2 regions of the Lysinibacillus sp. FSL L8-0126 genome follow, and region 2 is predicted to be linked to the other one. Evidence: a T-box and tRNA genes for the amino acid it is inferred to sense, from the RefSeq annotation. Region 2 holds a T-box; the other holds one or more tRNA genes.
What was found. A T-box is a leader RNA that pairs with one kind of tRNA and senses whether it is charged. The one in region 2 lies ahead of tyrS (tyrosine--tRNA ligase), so its partner is inferred to be a tRNA-Tyr.
Positions count from the first base shown of each region.

Region 1: it has a tRNA-Tyr gene. The T-box ahead of tyrS (tyrosine--tRNA ligase) is inferred to sense a tRNA for this amino acid. The anticodon was not compared.

Region 1 covers NZ_CP152028.1:1,732,805-1,739,394, reverse strand. The annotation lists gene MHI34_RS08460 (CdaR family protein) at 1-451, opposite strand, end outside; gene cdaA (diadenylate cyclase CdaA) at 444-1,280, opposite strand; gene MHI34_RS08450 (anti-sigma factor) at 1,430-2,056, opposite strand; gene sigW (RNA polymerase sigma factor SigW) at 2,070-2,633, opposite strand; gene rocF (arginase) at 2,767-3,672, opposite strand; tRNA gene MHI34_RS08435 (tRNA-Lys) at 3,858-3,930, opposite strand; tRNA gene MHI34_RS08430 (tRNA-Gln) at 3,945-4,019, opposite strand; tRNA gene MHI34_RS08425 (tRNA-Tyr) at 4,034-4,117, opposite strand; tRNA gene MHI34_RS08420 (tRNA-Val) at 4,133-4,208, opposite strand; tRNA gene MHI34_RS08415 (tRNA-Glu) at 4,265-4,339, opposite strand; tRNA gene MHI34_RS08410 (tRNA-Asn) at 4,454-4,530, opposite strand; gene MHI34_RS08405 (acyl--CoA ligase) at 4,800-6,386, shown strand; rRNA gene rrf (5S ribosomal RNA) at 6,514-6,590, opposite strand, start outside.
Region 2 covers NZ_CP152028.1:2,711,935-2,718,524, forward strand. The annotation lists gene MHI34_RS13360 (acetylornithine transaminase) at 1-747, shown strand, start outside; gene MHI34_RS13365 (NAD-dependent epimerase/dehydratase family protein) at 919-1,800, opposite strand; gene MHI34_RS13370 (transglycosylase domain-containing protein) at 1,938-4,946, opposite strand; T-box leader at 5,049-5,257, shown strand; gene tyrS (tyrosine--tRNA ligase) at 5,343-6,590, shown strand, end outside.

The DNA of each region.
Region 1 (6,590 bases), 980 kb from region 2:
AACCTTCTTCGATTAGTCTATTATTCATTTCAGGGTCCACTCGGAACTCTTTCGTGACCTTTTCCTCAATATTCACATGAATAGTTGCAGGGTCTAATGTAACCTTTAACTTATCAGAAATATTTTCGTATTGTAGCTTTACATCATGCTCCCCAATCAATAGATTACTTAAATCGACAAATACAGAGAAATCTTTTGTAGCTCTTGTTTTTATAACAACAGGCATTGGCCCTTTTATCTTCACATCTACTGTTTCAGGTAAGCCTGTTACAATCAGATTTTCATTATCATAATAAACATCTACTGGTACATCACGAATAATATCCGTCTGTTCAGTCGTTGTTGTTGTATTGATTGGAGATAACTCGGTACGAACTGAGAAAAAAAGCAAAAATGCCAAAAATAGCGCTATGATTCTTAATACCCAAGGGCTATCCATCATTTTATCCATTCTTTTTCCCCCTCCAAGTCAACTTAGAGGCAGCATTTGACTCTTGTGCTGAACCGAACCACATTTTTCGTAATAGTGTTTCAAACTCCTCTAGAGAAAGATTACGGTGGAGATTACCATTTAACGTAATACTAATTGCACCTGTTTCTTCTGAGACAACAATTGTAATAGCATCCGTAACTTCACTTAAGCCAAGTGCAGCACGGTGACGTGTCCCTAACTCCTTTGAAATAAATGGACTTTCAGATAGGGGTAAATAACAAGCTGCTGCTGTAACTTTATCTTTTTGCATAATAACCGCTCCATCATGAAGTGGTGTATTCGGTATAAAGATATTAATCAGCAGTTCTGATGAGATTTCAGCATTTAGTCCTATACCCGTTTCAATATATTCATTAAGGCCTGTTTCTTTTTCAATAGAAATTAACGCACCGATTCGACGTTTAGCCATGTAACTAACAGACTTCTTCATCGCCTCAATGAGCCTTGTTTGTTCTTCTTCTTCTTGACTTGATGAACGTTGGAATAGCTTTCCTCGCCCAATTTGTTCTAAACCACGTCTGATTTCTGGTTGGAATATGATAATAATCGCTAAGAAACCAAACTCAATGACCTGTTGTAACATCCAGCCTAGAGTTTGTAACCCTAAAAGGTCTGTTGCAAGTCGGGCAATAATAATGACAAATATTCCCTTCAGTAATTGGACAGCCTTCGTACCTTTAATGAGGGTTAAGACTTTATAAACAACGTACCACACGAGCAGTACATCAATGAAGTTAATAACAATATTCACAGGTGTTAAATCCGTGAAATGTTCGATAATTTGCACGTGGCATCCCCCACTTTTCATTGCGAATCCATACACATTCAAGTATATCACATTCTTAACAAATGTAACTTTTTTCAAATAAAAAGTCTACTCATAAGAGTAGACCTTTCAGCCTCTCACGTGCACTATTTTTTAGGACGTATAGAGTGTTATTTAGTTTCATCTTTTTCCTCAAATGTCATGGCCGTTTTTACAGAATTTTTAATCGTATACCATAACCATTCAAATACTTCGTCAATTTCCTCAATTTTGCCTGAAACTACCGCTGAAGACGCCATATATTGCCCGTTAATTACTGTGACATTGCCATCAACTTCACCTTCAACAACCAAATCACCATTTTTAACAACAATATCGCCCTTCACTACTTCTCCTTCAGGTACAATCACCGTTTGACCATCAACAACTAAGTTCGGTTGTTTGGTCACTGAAAAATGCTGGTCATCCATAAAGCTACCCATCAATGTAGCACTCATGAATAAGCAAAATACTGCTGCTGCCACAAAGAACGGATGCCGGCGTATCCATTTTTGTATACCTACTCGACTTTTTGGTTTTGGTAAACGAGCCATCACTGCTGCTTCAAAATCCGGAGGCGCTGTAATATGGGAAGCACTCTTCACAAAGGCGATTGTTTCACTCAATTCTTGCATCAACTGTTTACAATCATTACATGTATGCAAGTGTTGTTTCAACTCTTGCTCATGCTCACGACTAATGTCACCGTCTAAATAATCATGCATATAGTCTATAATATGCTCTGGACAAGTATTCATGACGCTCCCCCTCCTACAGATTGTTTAATTGCTTACGTAATGCCTCACGTCCGCGGTGAATCCTCGTTTTCACCGTTCCAAGCGGCATATCTAAAATCTCGCTAATCTCTTGTAACGATAACTCTTCTATATATTTCAATACTATAACCGAACGGTATTTATCCGGCAATCGTCCAATTTCATATTGAATGCGATCTTGCAGCTCCATTTGCTCTAACTGCTCCTCTGGTAGCTGGTCGTCTGCTGCGATTTGCGAATACATATCAAGCCCTTCTGTACCAGCTACTTCTGCATCTAAATAATAATCCGGTTTCTTTTTGCGAATACGATCAATGCAGAGGTTTGTCGCTATGCGATAAAGCCACGTCGAAAACTTTCTTTTCTGATCAAAAGTATGCAAATTCATATAAGCACGCACAAAAGCTTCTTGAGCAATGTCTTCAGACTCTTGTTTGTTGCCTAACATTCGATAGCATACTTGGTACAGTTTGTGCTGATAGAGACTCACAATATCGGCAAATGCGTTTTGATCGCCTTTAAGCACTTGTTTTATTCTCTTGTTTACTAACGCATCCATTGTGTTGACTTCTCCACCTTTACAACTGTCTTATACTATACGACCCATCGATAAGAAAAGTTTCGTTTTAATTCAATTATAACAAAAGATTTTTATGCAATGTGGCAACAGGCAATTTTTTGTCAAATTTTCTTTAAACTAGTGTCTCTCCGAATAAAGATCCCATTAATGCAACAGCCACATTTGCTGTTGTATTCTTCTCATCTAAAATTGGGTTTACTTCTACAAACTCTGCTGATGTTAACATCCCTGATTCTTGTAACATTTCCATTGCTAAATGACTTTCTCGATACGTAATTCCTCCAGGAACGGGTGTACCAACTCCTGGCGTGTAAAGCGGATCTAAGCCATCTAAATCAAGTGATAGATGTAATCCATCAACATTACGTTCTTTCAAGTAAGCAAGTGCATCTTCCATGACACGCGTCATACCAAGTCGATCAATCTCGTGCATTGTATATACTTTAATCCCTTGTTGACGAATTAACTCACGCTCACCAGGATCTACTGAACGAGCTCCGATAATAATAACGTTCTCTGGTTTAATTTTCGGTGCATAATTACGAATTTGCACTAATCGCTCATGACCTAGTCCAATACTAACTGCTAATGGCATCCCATGGATGTTGCCAGATGGTGTTGTTTCAGGTGTATTTAAATCTGCATGAGCATCATACCAAATAACGCCAAGATTTTTATAATGCTCACCTAATCCAGCTAGTGTGCCAATAGCAATACTATGGTCTCCGCCAAATACAAGTGGGAACTTATTTTGTTCTATTACTTCATGCACGCTATTAGCTAAAGCCGTGCTAACATCTACAACTTCCTCTAAATTCAGTAATTTCTCATCGACAGGTGCGTCTGCAAGTTTTTGACTGACACGAATATCCCCTTGGTCTTGTACTTCATGTCCAATAGCCTCCAAACGTTCCACAACGCCTGCATAGCGAATTGCACTTGGCCCCATATCTACACCACGACGTGTTTGTCCATAATCTGTTGGTACTCCAATAATAGAAATATTAAGTTTATTCATGTTTTTATACCCCCTAAAAGTTATAATATTATTGTAAAGCCTAGATACCACTTGGCTCAACTAGACAAAAAAGTGCATATTTATTCAATTTTTGATAACATAAAAAAATCTCCTACTGTTTTCAGTAAGAGATTAGTTATCTATAGTTATTATAACACTTTTGAATATACTTTATTCTAAAAAAGTGAGCCATGAAGGACTCGAACCTTCGACCCTCTGATTAAAAGTCAGATGCTCTACCAACTGAGCTAATGGCTCGTAAAAAAGAAAAATGGCTGGGGTACTAGGATTCGAACCTAGGCATGACGGAATCAAAATCCGTTGCCTTACCGCTTGGCTATACCCCAATCATTTATAAAACTGGTGGAGGGGGACGGATTCGAACCGCCGAACCCTAAGGAGCGGATTTACAGTCCGCCGCGTTTAGCCACTTCGCTACCCCTCCGAAATAACACAATAATGGTGGAGGATGACGGGCTCGAACCGCCGACCCTCTGCTTGTAAGGCAGATGCTCTCCCAGCTGAGCTAATCCTCCATAGAAACAGGTGTTATATCACAGTTTATTTTTCTTTATAAAGCCTATGTTTTAAATGGTGACCCCTACGGGATTCGAACCCGTGTTACCGCCGTGAAAGGGCGGTGTCTTAACCACTTGACCAAGGGGCCAGTATCACGTCTCAAACAAGACAAGATTTATAATAACATCATTTCTTAATAGTTGCAATACTTTTTTATAACTTTTTTTATGTATAACAGCTTCTTAAAAATGGGCAAAAAAAATGGCTCCGAAGGCAGGACTCGAACCTGCGACAACCTGATTAACAGTCAGGTGCTACTACCAACTGAGCTACTTCGGAACGATACTATTCACTTCGGGTTTAAACAACCTCTTAAGTACATTTATTATTATAGCAAGCATTATAAATTATGCAACATATTTTATGAAAATTTTTATATTTTTTGTCGAAGTAGGTTTAAAAATTAATCCAAAAGCATAATAGTTCTCTATTAAATCTAATATTTCTATTTTGCGTGCTAAATATTCTTGCTGTATATTATTGCAATTGTTAAAATAAAAATAGTTTTAAGAATTTTCTATCAAATTTCCTGGGGGAGGAATATTCGGATGGTAACAAATGATTTAATTGCACCTGAATTTTATAATATCACAGAGGAATTAGAAAAGTTTTCACAAGATAGTGATCGCCAAGCAATACGCTGGTTAAATACGCAACAAGAGAGACGAACAGTTTCCTATGTAGAGCTTGTCCAAAAAATGAATCAATACGCAAATGCTTTTACAGAGACAGGACTTCGAAAGGGAGATCGCGTTCTAGTTATTATTCCTCGCCTACCAGAAGCCTATTTTGTTTTTCTTGGCTGTTTAAAGGCTGGCATCGTGCCTATTTCATGTTCAGAAATGCTACGTGCAAGTGACTTAGAATATCGCATGGAGCACTCTTCTGCTAGTGCAGTTATTGCCTATGAAGCATTTACAGGTGAGGTTGACCAAATTTCTTCTACTGTAGACACATTAAAGAACAAATTAGTTATTGGTACTGCAAAAGGCGATTGGGCTTCTTTAGATGTACTGGCAAGCACACAGCCAACTACATTTACAGCAGTAGCTACTAAACGTGATGACATGGCGTTCCTTTCCTATACATCTGGGACAACTGGGAAACCTAAAGGTGTAGTACATTCACATGGCTGGGGATATGCGCATATTCGAACAGCTGCTTCAAAATGGCTCTGCGTACGTGAAGGCGACTTAGTATGGGCTACAGCAGCTCCTGGCTGGCAAAAATGGATTTGGAGCCCTTTCTTATCTACAATCATGCTCGGTGCTACTGCATTTGTTTATCATGGTGGATTCGATGCAAAAACGTACCTTCAGCTCATACAAGATGAAAAAATAAATGTCCTTTGCTGCACACCAACTGAATATCGTATTATGGCGAAAATTGATAATTTGCAAGACTATAATCTTTCATCCCTCCGTAGTGCAGTCTCTGCTGGTGAACCGTTAAATCGCCCAGTCATTGAAACATTTATGAATCGTTTCAGGCTAAAAGTACGTGATGGCTATGGACAGACAGAGAATACATTATTAATTGGTACACTCGAAAACACTGAATTACGCCCTGGATCCATGGGTGTTCCAACTCCAGGTAATATTGTACGTATTATCGACAATGAAGGAAATGAAGCACCTGTAGGAGAGGTTGGCGATATTGCCATCCACAAATCCTCACCAGCTCTATTTAAGGAGTATTACAAAGAGCCAGAACGAACGCAAGCTGCATTTCGCGGTGATTGGTATATTACTGGTGATCAAGCAAAATGTGATGAAGATGGTTATTTCTGGTTTGAAGGTCGTGGAGATGACATTATTATATCTTCTGGTTATACGATCGGTCCATTCGAAGTTGAAGATGCATTAAACAAACATGAAGCTGTACAAGAATGTGCAGTTGTTGCTGCACCAGATGAAATTAGAGGCCATATTGTGAAGGCCTTTGTTATCCTACGAGAGAGCTTCAAAGAGCGAGATGAAGCCGAGTTAACAAAGGAGTTACAAGAGCATGTAAAGGCGTTAACAGCACCGTATAAATACCCTCGTAGTATTGTTTTTATTGATGAGTTACCAAAAACAACATCCGGAAAAATTCGCCGCATTGAACTACGAGCTGCCACTGTTCAAACACATTAAATATCAAAAAAGAAGGCATTCCACTTAAGGCATGCCTTCTTTTTTATATTTTTATAAATCATCTCAATTTATTAGTTAGCTTAAGTAAAAAAAGCCACTACTGAGTGTATCAGCAGCGACTTTTTGCGCCTAGCGACGTCCTACTCTCACAGGGGGAAGCCCCCAACTACCATCGGCGCTAAAGAGCTTAACTTCCGTGTTCGG
Region 2 (6,590 bases):
GCCATGTCTGCAACAGGTCAAGGCAAAGTACATAATGGCTTTGGACCACTCGTAGAAAAGTTTACGATTTTGCCATTCAATGACGTGGCCGCACTTGAAGCAACCATTGATGATTCGGTAGCAGCTATTATGCTGGAAATGATTCAGGGAGAGGGCGGTGTCAATAGCGTATCAGCAGAATTTGCAGCAGCTATTACAAAAGCTTGTGATGACAAAGGGATACTGCTAATTATTGATGAAGTACAAACAGGTATTGGACGAACGGGCACACGCTATGCCTTTGAACAAACGGTATTAAAACCACATATTATGACATTGGCAAAAGGATTAGGCGGTGGTTTCCCTGTTGGCGCCATGCTAGGAACTGCCGAGCTTCATGCGACATTTAGCCCTGGAACACATGGTACAACATTTGGTGGAAACCCTCTTGCAATGAATGTAGCACAAGCTGTTTTGAGCCATGTATTTGAGCCGGAATTTTTACAGCAGGTACGAGAAGTATCGGCTTATTTTGTGGCTCAGCTAAAAGCAAATTTACCTTCTAGCTATACCATTCAGGGACAGGGTCTGTTGTTAGGGATTGGTTGTGGTAATACAGAGGTAGCACCTTATATTGCAGCAGCAGAAGAGCGTGGTCTTTTATTAGTGGGGGCAGGACCAACTGTTATTCGCCTCTTGCCACCATTAACGGTCACAAAGGAAGAGATTGACAAAGCAGTGGCTATTTTAAAGATGATTTTACATTGAACGAATAGAGGATGGGTTATAATTAATTGTCCATGATAAAGGCTAGACATTTTCTTATATAAATAGATAACCCGAACTATTACGAAACACTAGATGAGCGTTTCGTTAAATAGTTTGGGTTTTTCATTGGATAAAATCCTCTTGTACCAGCCGTCTTGTGTTGTTAAAGAGTTATTGGAGCTGTTTTACTAAAGTGCTCACTAATTCGGGTAGCCACTTTTCAAGCTGACTAAATGTAAATCCTGCTTTCTCTGCTTTCTCATTCGACATATACCAGTCTGCAGGAACTCCGTAGGGTGACTGTGATTCCTCATTTCCGCCAATAAGTGAAATTTTTGCACGCTTACCACTTATCTCTTCAATCATAGCTATTAGATCCTTAAGTGATATAGTACCAGACGCAGTAGCGTTGTATGGACCTTCTATAGGAGTAACACCAGTAAAATATAAAAATGCAGCTGCTTCCTCATCTGTAATATAGCTCATTTTTGCATCTATGTTTGGTAGAGTGATCGGTTGATCCTGTAAAATACGTTCAACATGGAAATGTAAACGATGTGTATAGTCATGTTCCCCCATCACAATCGGAAAACGTACAGCGACAACTGGGAACGAAGCCTCTTTAAATAAGACAGCCTCTGCTTGTCGTTTGCCCTCGCCATAAGAAAATTCCTCTTGTTGACCCATGCGAATTTGATACTGGAATGGGTCAAAGTCTTCTTCCTTTTTCATCTTTCCATCTACTTCATAGGTTGAAAGAGTAGAGGTGAAAACCAGTTTTTTAGTTTTCCCCTTTAATAGCTCACAAATTGCTTGTGCCTCGTTGGGAGAATAGCAAATATTATCATAAACAATATCCCATGTAGTATTAGCTAGTGCCTGTGCTAAAGCGTCACGATCATTACGATTGGCCACTAATTGCTTAACATTTGTACCAAAGGGATTACCGCTTTGACCACGTGTTAAAATCGTTACATCATGTCCATTTTGAATACAAAGTTCCACCAGCTTTTTACCAAAAAAACGTGTGCCTCCTAAAACTAATATGTTCATATTTTTCCACCCCTTCAAAATAGTAGTCCTCTTTATAATGACAAAAAAACAGACTTACTACAATTCATAAGTAATGATGTAGTAAGTCTGTTTAGCTAGATTGTTTTATTCGATTGCTTTATGCTAAGCCACATAGATTAGCGTCTTGTTGTTGATGTGTCAGGAGGAGGGGTGTTGCCATTGTCTCCTCCATTTGAGCCATCTTCCGGGTTTTCAGTTCCATTGCCATTGTTACCAGAGCCCTCGCCGTTATTAGAGCCGTTGCCGTTATTACCAGAGCCGTTACCATTATTAGAGCCATTCCCATTATTAGAACCATTACCGTTACTACCAGAGCCATTGCCATTTGTAGGTGGCGTTGTTGGTGGAATTGGTTCTTGCTCGTTTTCCTCTGGGTCAGGTTCATTTTCGCTACCACCAGTAGAAACAACATTAGACTGTGGTGATGTTAGACCTGTAATGTCTACAGCGACCACAACATATGCTTGTCCACTAGCAACAGAGATACTTTGTGTTGACTCTAGCACAGACGTTACAAGTGTGTTACCACCATTCGTAACGTTGTAGATACGATAACCAACAACATCATTTGATGACTCTGACCATGATAATGTCGAGCCATTTACTGTAGCTGTTACAGCTGCTGGTGGGCTATCGTCCGCTGGGAAATCAACTGCTGATACAGATGAATTCGACAATGTTGAATTCTTTGGTAATAGACTAGCTGGGTTACCACCAAGTCTTCCTAGCATTCGTTTGATAAATGCTTGATTAATGCCTGCACCACCTGATTTAACAAATTCTGCTGGTGTATTTGGCAGAGCATTATAGGTTTTTCCTTTAATCGTTACAACACTTGAAGATGCTAAGCTATCATCAGGCTGTGACGGTAAAAATACTTTCGCATTAAATAAATCTGAACGTACAAGACCTGCGTTTGCACAAGCGGCAGAAGGTGCCATACCTGAAATACCACAGAATGAAGCAGTCACAACATTTTTAGGCGCCTTAAAGCTTGTCGGCGGATCAATTAATTGAGGGTCTGCATCATAAACAGCATTCATTAAAGTGCCCCATAGCTTATTGACACGAACACTTGGCTGTAAATACGTATTGTTAAATGCATAAAGTGTACGAGGCTGATCGTACCCCATCCAAACACCAAGGGATACATTTGGATTATAGCCAACTAACCAAACATCTTTATACTCTTGAGAAGTCCCTGTTTTTGCAGCGAAATCAGAAGAGAATTTTAACGTATTTCGTGCCATTGTCCCTGTTCCCTTCGTTAGAACATCACGTAACATATCTGTCACGATATAAGATGTTTCGGGACTGAACACTTGGACAGGTTCCACTTCATGTTGATAAACAATATTTCCTTCTTGGTCTTCAATTCGATCAATCATATAAGCATCAATGAATTGTCCACCATTTGCAAAAGTTGCAAAGGCATTTGTGTTTTCTTCAACAGTAGTCCCTTCACTTAAAGCACCGATACCCGTTGCTAAGTTTGTAAAATCATCAGGATGTAATTTTGTGAATCCCATTTTTACTAATAAATCAGCAGGGCGTCTATTAATAATGTCATTATATAAACGGAGCGCTGAAATATTTTGAGAGTCTGCTAATGCCTCACGAGCTGGAATAAGACCTCGTTCATCACTCGTAATATAGTTACTTGGACTCCAGGAACCAATCGAGAATTTCACATCAACGAGTGGGCTACCTGCACCGATTACCCCATATTCTATAGCAGGAGCGTAAACAAGTAATGGTTTCATAGTAGAACCGTTAGAGCGAAAAGCCTGTGTAGCGTGGTTTACTTGTGTTGTTTTAAAGTCTCGACCACCGACAAAGCTTAAAATTTTCCCTGTAGTATTTTCTATTAAAATACTGCCCACTTGTACAGGCATCTCAATATCTATTTCTTCACCAGTGACAGGATCTTTTCCTTTACCAGTATACGTATGACCGTAATACTGGAAGTCCTTCGCGGCCTTTTGCATGGAATCATACATATCTTTATTAATGGTTGAGTAAATACGATAGCCCTTTGAACGAACATCACGATCTGCTAAAATTGTGTATTTATCCTTTAGTTTTTTTTCTGCTTTTAATCGTTCTGGGTCAACCCCATCTTCTTTTGCTAGTTTCTCTGCAATAATTTCTTTTGCACGAGCTTCAAGCTCATATGTTAGCCATGGGTAACGATCCTCCGCACGCATTTCTGGTCCGCGGAAATCTGCCGCTATATCATAATCTAAAGCTTCTTTGTATTGCGCGTCGTCAATATAACCAGCTTCTTTCATACGATATAGTACCGTTTTCATACGATCAATACCCGGCTTTAAAGCTTCTTCACTTTTCAGTTCACCTGTATTCGTAAAAGGTGTGTAGGCAAATGGTGCCTGTGGAATACCAGCTATGTAAGCAGCTTGTGGAAGAGATAATTCTTTAGCTTTCACACCAAAAATCCCTTCAGCGGCTGTTTCAACACCAGCGATATTTCGACCTGAAGAGTTACGACCGTACGGAATAATATTTAAGTAAGCCTCTAATATTTCTTCCTTCGTCATAAAATGTTCTAAACGCATTGCCAGTAAGATTTCCTTAGCTTTACGTTCATAGGATACTTCGTTTGTTAGTACTTGGTTTTTAATAAGCTGTTGAGTAAGGGTAGATCCACCTGTTTGCGTAGCAGAGTTAGTGACATCTTGTAATAAACCACGAACAACCGCCTTTGGTACTATGCCGTTATGATCGCGGAAATATTCATCTTCTGTTGCTAGAACAGCATTCACAACATCTGGTGCTACATTGCTAAGTGATGTTTCACGGCGATCCAAATCTGTCCGTAACTTCCCAATATAAATATCGTTGGCAAAATAAATTTCACTGGTTTCTTCATAACTAAAAATTTGATTGCGCAACTCTTCTTTTGAGCGTAATGGCTCTTCTTTTACGAGAGAAGCGAAATACCCAGCTCCAACTGATCCGACAAATACAGTGCCCACCAATGCAAAGACTAAAAATAGTAAAAATAAGTTCCAGGTAACACTACCTGAAATACGTAATTTCTTCATCCATTTTTGTTCAAGTAATTCATCGATCTTCGCATTGATTTTTTCAATCCAATCTTTCAATGTATCGACCTCCTAAAATCTTGTCTATTATAGCACATAATGTTTTAGCTCGAACATAGTTATTGACTTTGAAATAGATTCGTATAGAATTATGTTTATAGTTTTCTAGTGATGAAGAGTTTGCAGTAGTATCTATATTCCCTGTTTAGAGAGCCAGTGGTTGGTGAAAACTGGTCATAGTGTAGAGACGAATTACGTGCTTGGAGCTTAGACGTGTGCGCCTGCGATAAAGGCGGTTGAATGAAGTGGAAGATGGATGACATCTTCAAGCCGGGTGGTACCGCGTTAGTTTGTAACTTAACGTCCCTGCATGCAATTATTTGCGTGTAGGGACTTTTTTTATTTAAATAAGCCCATACACGTAACGCATTTCAACCATTTTTAGGAGGAATTAATATGACAAACGAATTATTACAAGATTTAGAATGGCGTGGTTTGCTATACCAACAAACAGATGCAGAAGGCATGGCAAAATTATTAGATGAGCAATCAGTATCCTTGTACTGTGGAGTAGATCCAACAGCAGACTCCATGCATATAGGACATATTGTTCCATTGTTAACACTTCGTCGATTCCAAAAAGCTGGTCACCGTCCAATTTTACTTGTTGGTGGTGCAACAGGGATGATAGGTGACCCATCTGGTCGTTCAGAAGAGCGCCAATTACAAACAGTAGAGCAAATCGATAAAAATGTCCAAGGAATCCGTAGCCAATTAGAACGTATTTTTGATTTTGCAGAAGATGGCAACGGTGCACAGCTTGTGAACAACCGCGACTGGATTGGCAATATCAATACAATTGAATTTTTACGTGATTACGGTAAATTAATTAACGTAAACTACATGTTAGCAAAGGATACGATTGCTTCTCGTCTAGACACAGGAATCTCTTTTACAGAGTTTGCATACACGTTAATCCAAGGTATTGATTACAATCATTTATACAATCACTACAATTGTCGTATACAAGTAGGTGGCTCTGACCAATGGGGTAATATTACAACAGGCTTAGAAGTTATTCGTAAAACACATGAGGAAGAAACGAAAGCATTCGGAATTACGATTCCTTTAGTAACGAAAGCAGACGGCACAAAATTCGGTAAAACAGCAGGTGGTGCTGTATGGTTAGATAGTAAGAAAACATCTCCATATGAGTTCTACCAATTCTGGATCAATGCTGCTGATGCAGATGTGATCAAATACTTAAAAATCTTTACGTTCCTTTCCCGTGAAGAAATTGAAGCATTAGCTGTCTCTGTAGAAGAAGAACCACATTTACGTAAGGCTCAAAAAGCACTTGCAGAAGAAATGACTCGTTTAATTCATGGTCAAGAGGCATTAGAGCAAGCCATTCGTATTACAGCAGCTTTATTCTCAGGGGATTTAAAAGCACTTTCAGCTGAAGAAATGAAGGATGCATTTAAAGATGTTCCTTCTATTGAAATGGCTAAAGAGGACAAAAATATTGTAGACCTTCTTGTGGAAGCGGGGATCTCATCCTCAAAACGTCAAGCCCGTGAGGACGTATCAAATGGTGCGATTAGTGTAAATGGTGAGAAGGTGACGGACTTAGAATATGTATTCGATGCCAAGGACCGTTTAGAGGATGCATTCAGCATTGTGCGTCGTGGGAAGAAAAAATAT